Regions from separate parts of the Exiguobacterium sp. s133 genome, predicted to be linked through region 2. Evidence: riboswitches for the same ligand, from Rfam matches in the RefSeq annotation. Region 2 holds a riboswitch; the other holds the start of a gene.
What was found. Region 2 has a riboswitch for thiamine pyrophosphate ahead of KNP96_RS06290 (3-oxoacyl-ACP reductase). Riboswitches for the same ligand answer to the same signal wherever they lie in the genome.

Region 1 (7,777 bases), on a different contig from region 2:
TTCAGTTCGTTCGCGAGGGCAAGTGATAATTCATCCGGCATGATACCAATTTTGCGGATATTGCCTTCTTGCAGGGACTCGATCGTCGGATGGAGGAAACCTTCGATTCCGTCATTGCGTTCTTCATCGTCCATTTCGAATAACTTCACCTTCTGATAAACCGGTTGATATCGTAAGGACAAGGTTTTTTCTTCTACATCGCCCAGCTCATTTTTTGCGCGTAACGTCACATACGGAATCGTTTGATTCGCCGTAAGTGTCTCCGGTAAGGGATGATACGTCATGTCGACTTTTTCCTGATCATATGTCGTCATTACGATCCGGTCCTGCAGGTACCAACCGGGACTTTCGAAAGTAATCGAATGATATATCGCATTTGCTCCGTTCCCGCTCGGACGCGTCGTCAAATAAAAGTCTGTCGTCTGGTTGATGAACGAAGTCGGGACATCGACGAGCACGTGCTCTTTGTTGTTCTCTGTCAGGATGACGAGTACCTGTCCCGCAATCGGCATATGTAAGTTATGGAAGGGTGCGAGACGACGGCTGAAATCACCCTCTGTTTTCGCTTCACGATTTTGATCCGCATGGCGTGTCCGCTGTTTTTCCGTCACCGGGAAAAATGTCGGCGTCTGCAAGGGCGTTTTGTCCGTTCCTTGGTCTACCTTCACCCACGGATGGTCTTTCGCTTCGACCGGATGAATTTTTAATTGATGCGTATCCCGCGACCGGCAGGCGAGGTACAGGTTTTCTTTTTCAGCGAGATAAAAGACCTCGGTTTGAGCTCCATACATTTCAAGCGTTTTTAAGGAAAAGTACATCTCATATGTATTAAGGATCCGGTAGGATGAGGGCAGTGCCGTCGTCTTTTTATTCTTGCACGTTTTTAACATCTGTTTTTTCTGTTCTGCCGGTACATCGTCTACAAATTGCCGATTGACAAAACTTTCGGCTGACCAATACGCCGGTACGGACTCAAGCTTCAATAAACGTTCTTGACCGCACCCGGACAAGATGAGACTGCAGGCCAGTCCTAATGCCAGTGACCATGATTTAATGACAATCCCTCCCCGTCGTTTTCTACTTATTTTACCATATCTTTTTCCATATTTTATCTATTTTTCATTTCACTTTAACCTTAAGATGTTAATAATCTATCAGAACGGGGTAATACTCAATCATGCACGGATTTCACTACTACACGGGGGTTATTCAAATGGGTACATTCATTCAAGCAGTTGACGGAACTAAAATTTATGTCGAAGATGTCGGTTCAGGACAACCGGTCGTCATGTTACACGGATGGCCAGCGAATAACAACATGTTCGAATATCAAAAGAATGCCTTGCTCGACGCCGGCTACCGTTACATCGGGGTTGATTACCGCGGCTACGGCAAATCGGATGCTCCAGCCAGCGGATATGATTATGCAACGATGGCATCTGACATCGATCAAGTCATTACGCAGCTCGAACTGAAAGACGCAGCGTTACTCGGCTTTTCCATGGGTGGCGGGATTGCGTTACGCTATCTGCTCAACCACGGATCGAGCAAAATCTCGAAATTGATTCTTGCGGGTGCTGCAGCTCCGGTCTTCACGCAACGGGAAGGGTACCCGTACGGGATGACAAAAGACGAAGTCGATGACTTGATTGCCGATACGAGAAAAGACCGTCCGGCGATGCTTGAAGGATTCGGAAAAATCTTCTTTGAACAAGACCATTCAGAACCGATGACACAATGGTTCCACAACTTAAGTGTCGCAGCCTCTTCTCACGGCACGATTTTATCGGCAATCGCCTTGCGCGACGAAGACTTACGGGATGAATTGCCGCAGATTGACGTCGAGACGTTAATCATTCACGGTAAAAAAGATAAAGTCTGTCCGTTTGAATTTGCGGAAGAAATGCAAAAAGCAATCCCGAACTCACGCATCGAACCATTTGAAGAGAGCGGGCACGGGACAGTACTCGATGAACGCGAAAAATTCAACGATACGTTACTTGCGTTCTTAAAATAATCAACGACACAAAAACAGCCATCGTAAGTATGCGATGGCTGTTAAAGCTGTAGACAAACGGTTATGAAGCCTGAAAATTCTATATCGAGATGCGCTTCCCTGTCTCACCTCGTATTCAAAGCGGCAATCGTTCGCGGTTCTAAGCGATTCAAGACAGATTACGCTCTAAACCGTCTGCATATTTGGATTTATCTCACGGTATTCCCTAAAAAGCGTCACGTTTCGTTGACTCCTACGGGAAAAAGTGCGTTTTTAACGCACTTTCAGAGGCAGGCAAGACCCTGCTCGTTGTCCGTTAGGATCAAGGAGCAACGGCTTGCGCCTCGCCCGAGGAAAGCAACGAAAAAAGACGCTTGATTTCCTGATAGCACGTTGTCTACAGTCTGAAACAGCCATCGCAAGTATGTGATGGCTGTTTTTGTGTCTAGATTGAGGAATGAATACCTCTCTGTTTTAGGAGGTTCCACATGCAGACACCTTAGTGCACGTTCCGCCTTGAACCGAACACCCAGTTCATTCGAAATTCGAGTTCTTATGTCGTATAACTTTTGATGAACCGGCGATCGATCCATTGTTTCAAACGCCAGCTCAAATGATTCGTCTGATAGTGTCGTCCGTAAAGCAAGGTTCCTTGCTGATGTCCCATCGATAGAATCGTCAAGTAACGCGTTTGCGGCCGGAACGTCCGCAAACGTTCCTGATTGATGAAACGAAGAAGGTTCTCAAGCAAGACCGGTGCTTGCCGGACGGCGGTTACACCGTTCTTCGGTGTGTTCGGATATGCGGCGAGCGTCGCACAGTCGCCGACGGCAAACAGAGAAGGGTCCTCTAGCGACTGGAACGTCTCGTGGACGAGCAAAAATCCGCGGTCGTCACAATAGAGGCCGGATGCCTTGAACAAATCAAGCGCTGACGCGCCACCTAAAAACAGGACGGCATCCGCTTTGAATGATTGGCCCGACTGGAGCCGGACGGTTTGCTCATCAAGAGAGACGAACCGGTCGACGATGCGTGTCACGCCCAGCGTATCCAACCGGTCAAGGATGCTCGCTTCTGCCGGGTGTCCTGCGAGGAGCGATTCATCATGGACGAGTGTGACCGGACAACCGTCCGATTGGAATGAGGCCGCCATCTCGATTGCAGCAGCACCGCTCCCGACGATGACGGGCGACGATGCCTCTTTAAACTGACGGAGCGCCTGATCGATTTGATAATTCGGCTTGATTGTGACGCGTGACGTTGCATCTGAGACATTCCAGTCATTCGAACCGATGTTACACGATACGACGTCGTAAGAAATGATTTCGCCTGACTGACAGAAAACTTGTTTCGTTTGCGGATCGATCCGCGTGACACGGTCCTCCATCAATGTCTTTCCGTGAAGAGAACAGAGTGCTTTGACATCGACCCGGGTCTCCTCGAGTCGATACGTGCCGTCCGCAAGACCGGAGAACATTCCTGAATAATACTGATAACGGGACGGGTTGATGACGATCCATTCAACATCCGGATGCGTGCCTTCTTTGATACATTCTAAATGGGCATGACCTGCCCCGACTAATACGATTCGCTTCAAACCTTCACCTACTTCTTTAAATTAACTGCTTCCGAGACTATGATTCCCTGAATCCGTCTGCGTTAATCTAATGAATGTCATAGGACAATCCGAAGCAAGCTCGCCACGAGACAAACGAGAGCAAAAAACACTTGATCGTGACGCGTCACGACCGGACGGACATAATACGTCCGCTCGGCTTGAAACCGACGCGCTTCCATCGCAATCGCGATTTGTTCCGAACGGATGATACTGTTCGTAAAAAGCGGTAAACTGATGGCGAAAAACGTCTGCCATGGCCAAATCGAGTGCTGTTGGCGGACCCGCCGTGCTTGACGGATTGTTCTTATTTCCTGCTGAAAGATCGGAATAAAACGAATCCCTGCTAAAAAGCCATAGGCGAGCCGGTCCGGAAGCCGGCACTGATGAATCAGGCTCATGACGAACCGGGTTTGGTCGGTCGTCGCGATGAACGTCAAACTGAGGAAGACGAAGGCAAGCATCCGCAGTGCGATCAACCAGGCGTGACCGATACTTTCTTCCGTCACGCGAAACCAACCGAATGACCAAACTTCCGTACTGCCTTTTCCGAAGGCTGCCATCATCCAAAATGTCAGCAAGAACAAGACGAGGTAGGGGGAGACCCGTTTGGCGAGCATCAACAGTGACCAACCGGAGCAGCCCAATCCGACCGCAGCGAGTAAAAGTAAGGCTATCGTTTCGCGTAACGTCGGTGCCGCAATCAAAAGCACCATCACGTACAGAAGGGCACCGAGCTTGAGTGCCGGATTAATACGCGCGAGCGGGGAGTCGTTTTCCTGCACGACGTTTCACCTCCTCGAGTTGCTGATACAAATACGATAACGGACGAGAGAGTTGGTTATGCTCGAGTAACGTCTCGTCTTTAAACAAAGTGTCCGGTGTGCCGTCGAACTGAAGTCGCCCGTCACCAAGGACGAGGACCCGGTCGGCATACTGGTGGACCAGCTCCATGTCATGCGTCACCATGATCAGCGTCGTCCCGTTTAATCGAGCCTGCTCGAACATCTCGATGAGTTGACCTGTCGTCTCGGCATCTTGACCGAACGTCGGTTCATCGAGCAACAGGACGTCTTTTGGTTCTAACAACATCGTCGCGACGCTGAGCCGTCGCTTTTGACCCATGCTCAGAGCGAGGGGCGACTGACGGGCGACATGGGTTAACCGGTAGGATTGCAACGCCGTTTCAATCCGCTCCGGCGTCGGTGCATCCATGCTGATTACGAGCTCGTCTTCGACCGTCTGCTTGAGAAATTGGAGCTCTGGCTGTTGAAAGACGAATCCGACGTGTCGGTAATAGCTCCGACTTTTCCATGTCCGCAGTTCTTTTTCGAACAAGCGGACCGTACCGCCTTGCGCCGGAATCAATTTCGCCAGTGTTTCGAGCAACGTGCTTTTCCCGGCACCGTTCGATCCGACGACCATGATCCATTCTCCGGCGTGTGTTGCAAGCGACAGGTTATCGACAATCACTTGCTTACGCCGGCTAATCGCGGTGCGCGTCAGCGCGAACGTCGTGTCGTGCCGAACCGGAGGACGGATGTTATTCGTTTTTCGTAACCGCCCCGCCTGGGAAGAAGCGGGGGGCACGGTTTCCAGTTCATACGGGTAGAGGAGCGGTGTTGCAATGCCGCGTCGTTCGAGTTCAGCGCGATGCTGACCGAAGACATCAAGCGGCGGACCATCGCGTAAAATCGTTCCGCCGTGATCGAAGACGAGCACCCGGTCACTGAACGTCACACAGCGGTCAAGCTGATGTTCAATCAGAACGAGCGTCAACGTCCGGTCGTGATGGAGTTCCTCAATCAGCTGCATCAAAACCCGATGTCCTGCCGGATCGAGTTGCGCCGTCGGTTCGTCAAGCAATAGAATATCCGGCTCAAGCGCTAGGACGCAGGCGAGGGCGAGTCGTTGTTTCATCCCTCCTGACAGTTGCATAATCGGTGTCGTCAGCGGCACGTCCAGACCGACACGTGCCAGTACGGCGTCAATCCGGTCATCCATCTGACTGCGGTCGACTGAGCGATTTTCAAGACTAAAGGCAACTTCCGCTCCGACGGTCTGCATGCAGAACTGGTCGTCCGGATTTTGAAAAAGGATTCCGACCGTCCCATTCGTTTTGCAGTGGCCGCTGACATCGGCTTCGATCGCGTCAGGTAATAAGCCGGCGAGAACATGTAAAAACGTCGTTTTCCCACTGCCGCTCGGTCCGACGAGCAACGTCGTTTCCCCTTCGTGTAGCGTCACCGTCACCTTGTGCAGGACGTTGTCATGTTGCCCAGGATAGCGGACAGACAAGTCGTTACAATGAATCATGCTGCATCCGGCTTCCGCCGCTTACGCCCGATCGCATAACCGTTCAACGTCCCTGTCTTGACGAGCGCATCGACGATGACTTTCGCAAGTAATCCACCGAGCAATGCACCGCTGACGAGTTGAAGGGAAAACGTCAACAGAAGTGTCGTCGTCGTATAGTAGGCGAAACCATTGACGACAAGACTATAGACCATACTGCCGATTGCGGCGAACATTCCGGATAGAACTAACGTCATTGTGTTGAACTTCCGGTATCCGAAGAGGGCAAAAGCGATTTCGGCACCGATTCCTTGAGCGAAACCAATCAATAAGGCCGATAATCCGAAGTGACTCCCCGTGAATAATTCGACAGCCGCGGCGACGACTTCTGCAATCAGTGCTGCCCCGGGCTTTTGAATGATGTAGGCGACAAGCGGACTCGCGATGACCCAAATCCCGAACATCCAGTTCGATCCGACCGGTCCGAAGATCGCGGAAATCGGTAACCACAATGTCGACCACCCTAAGTAGAGTACCCCGCAAGCAACCGACAACATCATCATGACAATGATTTCTTTCATTTTCCAACTGTTCATGTTCCTATCTCCCTTTGGCACAACCACCAGACAAACAAAAAGACCGCCCTCTATGAAAGAGAGCGGTCGCTGAATCTGCAAACATGCAGAAAAATTGAACGAATTACCGCTCCACTTTCCTACGCTAGTATGAACTAGATCAGGTTCAAAGGGTCCGAAGTGAATCGTCTCAGCCAATGGGCTCCCCTAGTGGATGTGCATATAATGTGTACGCTATTTACTGTACCGACTCTACTGACAGTTGTCAATACAGATAAAAAAACCCTCCGCGAGGGGAGGGTAAGAAAAATTATTCTTTTTCTTCCGTGTGTTCTTCAGTAGAAACCTCTTCTGTCGCTTCAGCTGATTCTTCAGCATCTGCTTCTTCGAGATCCGCTTCAAGTGTCGATTCGACGACGGCAACGACTTGAATGTCACCTTCCGTAACGATACGGTATTCTTTTTCTTCCGGTAAATCCGAAACCGATAGAGAATCACCGAGGTTAAGATTTGTCACATCGACTTCGACGCGTTCCGGTAATTTATCTGGTGTAGCTGCAACTGTTACTTTAAAGAGTGTTTGTGAAAGATATCCACCAAGTTTTGCACCAGCCGCTTCGCCGACGAGGACGATATCTGTTTCGACTTCTGTTTCTTCATCCATTTTAACAGCGATGAATTCAACGTGCTTGATTGTTGGTGTGAAGATATCCATATCGAGTTTATTGATCAGTGTGTTGACTTTTTTACCACCGATTTGAAGTGCAACAAGTGCATTCTCACCATGTTCGCGAACGACTTTGATCAATGCTTTTTCGTCAAAGGCAATCGGTGTACTTTCCACTTTGTAACCATACACGACACCAAGAGCTTTTCCTTCATGACGTAATTGCTTTCTAAGTGAGCGTGGGCGTACTTCGCGTTCTTCTACTTTTAATGTTACTGACATGTTCATTTCCCCCTTGAATTTGGTATAGCCCTCAAAAGGTAATGAAGAAAGGAGTGGAACGAATCGTTCCGGATCAAGACGGTGCATCGAATGCTATTTCAAATTGATTTCATAAAAATGAAGATCGAAGTGAGTGGTTAGCATTTCTCTCCCAGGTCATTACGCTGATATTGAGAAACATGTGGTTGTAAAAGCAACTCGCTGATGCGGTGCTATGATAGTTATACCCCCGTAACATTAAAAGCTAAACATCAACCGGCGAAAAAACGATAGCCAGAAACCTGTTCTCCCTAGAGCAGCAACGGTTTACATCCTATTAAGAAATCGGTGCCTTTCCTCTTATTCAA
Region 2 (7,777 bases):
CATGTCGCCGAACGGATGCTTGAAATCGGTGGCCTCGGTCATACGGCAGTCATCCACACGACGAATGACGACTTGATGACGGCATTCGGAATGCGGATGAAAGCCTGCCGGATTCTCGTCAACAGCCCGTCAGCACACGGTGGGATTGGTGATCTGTATAACGAATTGACACCATCACTGACACTCGGTTGCGGCTCTTACGGGAAAAACTCCGTCTCTGAAAACGTAACGGCGAAACATCTACTCAATGTCAAGAAGGTGGCGAGACGACGCGTGAACATGCAGTGGTTCAAAGTACCGGAAAAGATTTTCTTTGAAAAAAATTCAGTCCAATACTTGAAATCGATTCAAGATGTCTCACGTGCGTTGATCGTCACCGATCAAGCGATGGTCGAGTTCGGCTACGCGGATAAAGTCATCCGCAACTTACCGGCAGGCGTCAGCTACCGGATCTTCGACCAAGTCGAACCGGATCCATCGGTTGCAACGGTTCAGACAGGAGCGCAAGCGATGCGCGACTTCAAACCGGACTTGATCATCGCCCTCGGTGGCGGATCAGCGATGGATGCAGCGAAAGGCATGTGGCTCTTCTACGAGCAACCGAACGAAACGTTCTCGAACTTACGTCAAAAGTTCCTCGATATCCGGAAACGGGCCTATAAATTCCCGGCGCTCGGTAACAAAGCGAAGTTCGTCGCGATTCCGACGACGTCCGGAACAGGATCTGAAGTCACACCGTTTACCGTCATCACGGACAAAGAGAAAAACGTCAAGTATCCAATTGCTGACTATGCGTTAACACCAGACGTCGCAATCATCGATCCGGAATTCGTCATGACGGTCCCGGCATCAATCACGGCGGACACCGGAATGGACGTCTTGACACATGCGACAGAAGCCTTCGTCTCCGTCCTCGCGAACGACTATACGGACGGACTGGCGCTAAAAGCGATCAAGATGATCTTCGACTACTTGCCACGCGCTTATGCGAATGGTGACGATGCCGAAGCACGCGAAAAAGTTCACAATGCGTCAACGATGGCCGGAATGGCGTTTGCCAATGCCTTCCTCGGGATTAACCATTCGATCGCGCACAAAATCGGTGGGGAGTTCCACACGCCACACGGTCGCACGAATGCGATTCTGATGCCACACGTCATCCGCTACAATGCAGCGAAACCGACGAAACTCGCTTCGTTCCCGAAATATGAATCATTCATCGCTGATGAACGGTACGCAGAAATCGCCCGTTATCTCGGACTACCGGCAGCGACGACGGAACAAGGTGTCGAGTCACTAATCCAAGCGATCACAGAACTCGGACAACAGTTGAACATCAAAATGTCATTCAAAGCCCAAGGCATCAAAAAAGCCGACTTTGAAGCAAAACTCGACAAGATGGCCGTCGATGCATTCGAAGATCAATGTACGACAGCGAATCCAAAAATGCCGCTCGTGACGGAACTTCGGAACATCATGGAGCTTGCGTACGAAGGCGTATAACAGAGAAAAAAATCATGGCAATTCAAAAGAGCCTTGCTTCCGGTCGACGGAGGCAAGGCTTTCGTTCGTAATCAGAAGAGACACCGATAAAACTGTCTTGTCATTATTGACAGATATTTCTAAGACCGCTAAAGTGAAGGTAACTTGAATAGAATCACTAGGGGTGTTGCTAAACTGAGATGAGTAGATACTCAAACCCTTTGAACCTGAACTAGTTCGTACTAGCGTAGGGAAGTGTAGACTCTAATAAACCAGCGAAGACCAGTCTGTCGGTTTTTTGTTATGTGATTATTTAGACGTGCGCAACTTTCCTTTTGGAGAGTTGCGCTTTTTTTGTTTACGACTTCGCTATTTAAGTTGCAAAAGACGATGAAGGAGTGGAAGACAGTGAACAGAACGGTAGTAGTGACGGGAAGCAGTCGGGGACTTGGCGCGACGATTGCAAGAGTATTGGTGAACAATGGGTTTAAAGTTGTGATTAATTATTATAAGAGCAAGGATGCGGCAGAGGAACTCGTAAATGAGCTCGGTGCAGAACATGCCATTGCCCTGTATGCGGATGTCACGAAGCGAGAAGACGTCGAGACATTGATGCAGTCAGCGACAGCTCATTACGGACAAATCGATGTCGTAATCAATAATGCATTAGTCGATTTTAAGTTCGATCCGCGCGCTCAAAAATCATTCATCGATTTGGAATGGGAAGATTATCAAAAACAGTTGGATGGCACGTTGAAAGCAGCGTTCCACGTCGTGCAAAGTGTCCTGCCGCAGTTCATTGAACGAAATAACGGCACCATCATCAGCATCGGCACGAATCTGTATCAAAACCCGGTAGTTCCCTATCACGAATATACGACGGCAAAAGCAGGGTTGATCGGCTTTACGCGTAATCTTGCATCAGAGCTAGGACAGTACGGCATAAACGTGAATGTCGTCTCCGGCGGCTTGTTAAAAGTGACAGATGCCAGTGCTGTGACGACCGCTGAAGTATTCGATTTAATTGCCCAATCAACTCCGTTAAAAAGAGTGACGACGCCGGAAGAGGTGGCGCAATTGGTCGCCTTTTTAGCGTCAGAAGCCGCCTCTGGCATTACCGGTCAAAATCTAACCGTAGATGGCGGATTGACGATGAACTGATGTCAGCGTTCAGGAGAAAGGAGTCAGGGACCTAAAGATGACGAAAACGAAGCAGTTAAACATCGGTGTTTTATTGTACGGCTGTGGCCATCATCAAGCGGCATGGTTAATGCCGGATTCTGCGATTGAAGAAATCGGGGAGAGCGGTTATTATCAGCGATTGGCTCAACTAGCGGAAGCGGGTTGCCTGGATGCTGTATTTTTTGCTGACAATCAATCTTTTCCTGCTGCAAACGCAACTGAACTACCTGCCTTTTGGCTCGATCCTGTAATCAATTTAACCGCTATTTCTCAAGTAACCCATCATATCGGGTTAGTTTCAACGATATCGAGTACGTTTTCAAATCCGTATACAGCGGCGAGACAACTGTTAAGCCTTGATCACGTGACGAACGGGCGTGTCGGCTGGAACCTGGTGACGTCGATGACGGACTGGGAAGCGTTAAACCATAGTATGGATAGGCTCCCTGCAAGGGACGAACGGTATCAAAAGGCGGATGAATTTGCATCTGTAATGGAAAAATTATTTTTATCCTGGGATCGAGCTGATTTCCTTTCGAGCCGGACGGACAACCGGTTGATTGATCCTGAAAAGATTCAACCATTCCATCATAGCGGGACCTACTTCAACGTAAAAGGTCCTTCGTCTACACCGCGTAGTCCTCAAGGGAAGCCGGTGGCAATGCAGGCGGGTGCATCTGCCCAAGGGATTGCACTTGCATCGAAGCACGCGGATGCCGTCTATTCGGTGTCGTGGAATGTAAAGCAAGCGAAAGCATTCCGGGAAAGTCTACAGAAACAAATCAAAGAAAGTGAGTCACCGGAGCGGCAGATTAAAATCTTTCCAGGATTGGTTACATACGTCGGTCGAACACGGGAAGAGGCGCTGGCGAAGAAAGCCGAACTGGATGAAAAATTACCGGTCGCGAATGCCTTGAAGCAACTGAGTTTCTTTTTGCAACAGGACTGTTCTGATTGGGATCTTGACAAAGCGGTGCCGTCCTTACCGCCTGTCGATGCGTTTTCAGGACCGGTCGGACGCTATAAAACGATTCTTGAAATCATCGATGATACAAAGCCTACACTAAGAGAACTGTTAGGTTATCTGGCAGCTGGTGGGGGACACCTGACACTGATAGGTACACCGGAAGAAATCGTCGATCAGATGGAGCTGTGGTTTGAAATGGGTATCGCAGACGGATTTAATCTGATGCCGCCGTCACTCCCATCAAGCTTAGAGGATTTTGTAGACCTGATCGTTCCTGAACTGCAAAAAAGAGGGTTGTTTAGAGAAGCCTATCAAGGGACTACGCTTCGGGAACATTTTGGTTTAGCTCAGGTGGGGGAGTCGGACGTGAAAAAATTCGTAAACTAAGCGTTCCTGCCAATCAGAGTCGGAGTCAGGGAAGTAGCCCGTTCGTCATGGACGAGCTACTTTTTGTATTTAATGCAGAAGATTCGTTTTCAAATCACCCGGAACAGGAATAACTATACAAACAATCTAGTCAAGGGGAGGCGCTTTTATGGAGCGGAGGCAACAGCGAAAGGAACGCTCGCATATGTTACGCAATATCTTGTTTGGTATAGGACTCGCTTGTATTGGTTTTCTCGTCCTGTTCGGTGTCATGACCGTTCTCGTCCAACAAATCGAGAAATCTGCCGATTACCAGGCGTTCGTGGAACTGATGCAGGACGCGGACGTCTCGTGGACGACACTGGAATTGACCCTCGTGTTCCTCCTGTTTTTCATCAGCGGAATGGCTGTCACGTTGCCGGAAGCCGTCAAAGAGGGATTGACGAATCAACTGATTGGCGCAAATGATACGGGGAACATCTTATCGGTTTTCGGAATCGATCTCAATCAAGTCTTGGAACCCCTGTCCTTCCGCGCCGAATATGGGAGTCCCTTCTTATCGATTTTCGGAATCGGTCTATTCCTAATCTTATTCTTAGTTTTACGGATCGGTGCAACGCGTGTGACCTGGACGATTCGAACAATCAGCTTTTTAGCGGCGAGTTTCGTCTTGTTTGCATTTACGTTCAATACAGGACTCGGGATTGATGTGCTGACAATTGATCAAGCGACCGTCTGGAATGGAATCTTCATTTTACTCTTTTTGACAGGACTGTTTTATCTCGCGTTTTATCCACGACAACTGTCCGGTATGTCAGCCGCCGCCCGTGCTGCGATCATTATTCTGATGGTCGCAAGTAGTGCACAACTGTTCTTTACGGTGACGGATGAAGCGAAATATGAGGGGGACGCCTCGACCCGGACCTGGTTGACTGTTTCGAGTTTAAACGCAGGCAGTGACGGCTGGTATGATTTGATGCACGGCAGTCAAGTGACCTACAAGGCAAATGTCCTTGGTGCAAGATTAAATGTCCCGGTGACGTTTTTGAACGGGGAAACCGACGTGACGCGGTTGAAACAATCGATGGAGGACGTCGTCAACCGAATCGACGCCGAGCGCGTCACGAATCAATTGTTGACTGTCATCGGGGGAGAACGTCCCGATTTATCGAATACGCGTTTGACGCTTGACGCAGTCGATTACGGGACGGCACGAAATGTCGTCCTTGCGATGGACGCTCGGTCGGCCGGGCAAACGGCGGCCGCTGATCAAGTCGAACAGGACAAGCCGTTCCCGTTTTGGCTGTTTCTGATTGTCCCGTTCGTCGTCTATCTCCTTGTCAGCATCCGGGCCTTTAAGAAAATATACGATCCCGTCGTTTTCGCTGTTGCGACCGGTTTGATTAGCTGGTTCATCTGTTCGCTGACGGGGACATCGTTTGCACTCTTATGGCAGGACGATGCTCTCATCCGGTTCAGTCAAGAGACGGCGACGGTGACGACGATTCTCTATGCGACGGTACTGGCACTGATTGCCGGTTTCATCGGTTACGCAATCAAACGACAGCATCATGGTGATAGATGAAGGGTGAAAACTGTTTCCCGTAAGTTCGGGGAGCGGTTTTCTTTTTTACAAGTAAATTTGTAAAGGTTCAAGGTTAATGTAAAGCCAATTTGTGGAATTAGTTAAGAAGGTTAAATAAGACGGATGTCCGACCTATTCAAAGAGGCTATAAGCTACAATCAAAGCGTGTTAAATTAATTGAGCAGTCATTTATATCTTAGGGGGAAACCAGATGAAACAGGCTACAAAAATTATTATCGCTACCACGTTGATCGCACCGATGTTAGCACCCGTCATCCAAGTCAAAACACTCGCAGCAGATGACAGTGTCGTCAAACTACGTTTTCTAGAAACAACAGATTTACATACAAACTCGATGAATTATGATTACTTCAAAGACGCGCAAGATGAGTCGATCGGTCTCGTCAAAGCAGCGACAGTCATCAAACAGCAACAAAACGTCGTCGGCGAAACGAACAGCTTCCTGTTCGATAACGGGGACACACTCCAAGGCACGCCGTTCGGGGATTATGTCAAAAATCAGTACGATCAAGGCAACAAAGGCAAACACCCGATGTATGAATTAATGGAATACCTCGGTTACGACGCCGTCACGCTCGGTAACCATGAGTTCAACTTCGGACTCGACTTCCTGAAGTCAGCGATGAGTGCTTCAAGCGGTTCAATCAAGTTCGTCAACTCAAACGTCCTCGACGCCGTGACGAAACAACCAATCGTCGCGGAATACAATGAAGACGGAAAAGACTATCAAATCATTGAACGGCAAGTGATGGATCAAAACAATCAACCGAAAACAATCAAAGTCGGCGTCTTCGGTGTCGTCACACCACAAATCATGGCGTGGGACGCGGGGAACTTAACCGGTAAAGTGACGGCGGAAGCCATCATCCCGGTCGCTAAAGCGACGGCGAAAAAACTAAAAGACGCTGGTGCAGACGTCGTCGTTGCGTTGGCCCACTCCGGAATCGGGGATACGATCGACCAAAAAGACGGCGATGAGAACGTCGGGTATGCGTTATCGAAGCTGGCTGACATCGATGTCTTGATGACCGGTCACCAGCACGGAAAATTCCCGGCAGCTGACTCGGCATTCAATAAGTTACCGAACGTCGATGCCGAAAAAGGGCTGATTAACGGAAAACCGGTCGTCATGGCGAACACGCAAGGGAAAAATGTCGGTGTCATCGATCTGCAATTAAAACAAGTCGACGGCAAGTGGACGATCGATACGTCATCTGCGAAGCTCGCTGACGTCACGAAAGAGACGGTCGCGGACGCCGGTGCGGTCAAACTGATCGAGAAGTCGCATCAAGGAACACTCGACTATATCCGTCAGGAAGTCGGAACGATCAACGACGATATCCAAAGTTTCTTTGCACTCGTCCAGGATGACGATTCCGTCCAGTTCGTCACGAACGCTCAAAAATGGTACGTCGAAAAACAGTTAAAAGACAATGCGGAACTCGCGAAATATAAAGATTTGCCACTCTTATCTGCCGGTGCACCCTTCAAAACAGGCGGACGGAATCAAGTCAATGCGGCAGACTACACGTTGATTAAAAAAGGCCCGATCGCACTGAAAAACGTCGCTGATCTATATGTCTATCCGAACACGCTTGAAGTCGTCAAGGTGACGGGCAAAGACGTCAAAAACTGGCTCGAGATGTCGGCCGGTCAATTCAATGAAGTATCAGGCGAACAAACCGATTTATTGAACAAGGATTTCCGCAGCTACAACTTCGATATCCTCGACGGATTGACGTATGAAATCGACATTACGAAACCGGCGAAGTATGACTACAACGGCGTCGTCGTCAACGCGGATGCCAGTCGTGTCCAAGACATCAAGTACGAAGGCAAGGAAATCACGGATGAGCAGGAATTCCTCGTCGCGACAAACAACTACCGTGCAGGCAGTGCGTCGTTCCCGGGTCTTGGTGGCGGAAAAAACATCGTCTACAAGTCAGCGTACGAAACACGGAACGTCATCTCAGACTTCATCCAAGCCAAGCAGCCGGTCGACTATAAGGCCGATGCGAACTGGTCGCTTGTTGCCAGTAAACCGATGACGGTCAACTTCGATTCAGCGGAAGCGGCAGCAGCATATACGAAACGTTACGAAGGTATCACGAATACAGGCGTGACACGTGCCGGTGAAACGGGAACGTTCCTGAAGTTCGAAATGAACGTGCCGA

Region 1: linked by a shared signal. The riboswitch ahead of KNP96_RS13215 (ECF transporter S component) and the one ahead of KNP96_RS06290 (3-oxoacyl-ACP reductase) in region 2 are both predicted to bind thiamine pyrophosphate.

What each region holds. Positions count from the first base shown of each region.
Region 1 covers NZ_JACSMK010000011.1:1,883-9,659, forward strand. Annotated here, with positions in the region: gene KNP96_RS13190 (hypothetical protein) at 1-1,010, opposite strand, end outside; gene KNP96_RS13195 (alpha/beta fold hydrolase) at 1,214-2,017, shown strand; gene KNP96_RS13200 (NAD(P)/FAD-dependent oxidoreductase) at 2,550-3,593, opposite strand; gene KNP96_RS13205 (energy-coupling factor transporter transmembrane component T family protein) at 3,671-4,396, opposite strand; gene KNP96_RS13210 (ABC transporter ATP-binding protein) at 4,362-5,927, opposite strand; gene KNP96_RS13215 (ECF transporter S component) at 5,924-6,502, opposite strand; TPP riboswitch at 6,602-6,700, opposite strand; gene KNP96_RS13220 (50S ribosomal protein L25/general stress protein Ctc) at 6,792-7,430, opposite strand; gene KNP96_RS13225 (DEAD/DEAH box helicase) at 7,770-7,777, opposite strand, start outside.
Region 2 covers NZ_JACSMK010000003.1:262,278-270,054, reverse strand. Annotated here, with positions in the region: gene adhE (bifunctional acetaldehyde-CoA/alcohol dehydrogenase) at 1-1,503, shown strand, start outside; TPP riboswitch at 1,653-1,753, shown strand; gene KNP96_RS06290 (3-oxoacyl-ACP reductase) at 1,891-2,643, shown strand; gene KNP96_RS06285 (LLM class flavin-dependent oxidoreductase) at 2,681-4,018, shown strand; gene KNP96_RS06280 (hypothetical protein) at 4,167-5,582, shown strand; gene KNP96_RS06275 (bifunctional 2',3'-cyclic-nucleotide 2'-phosphodiesterase/3'-nucleotidase) at 5,794-7,777, shown strand, end outside.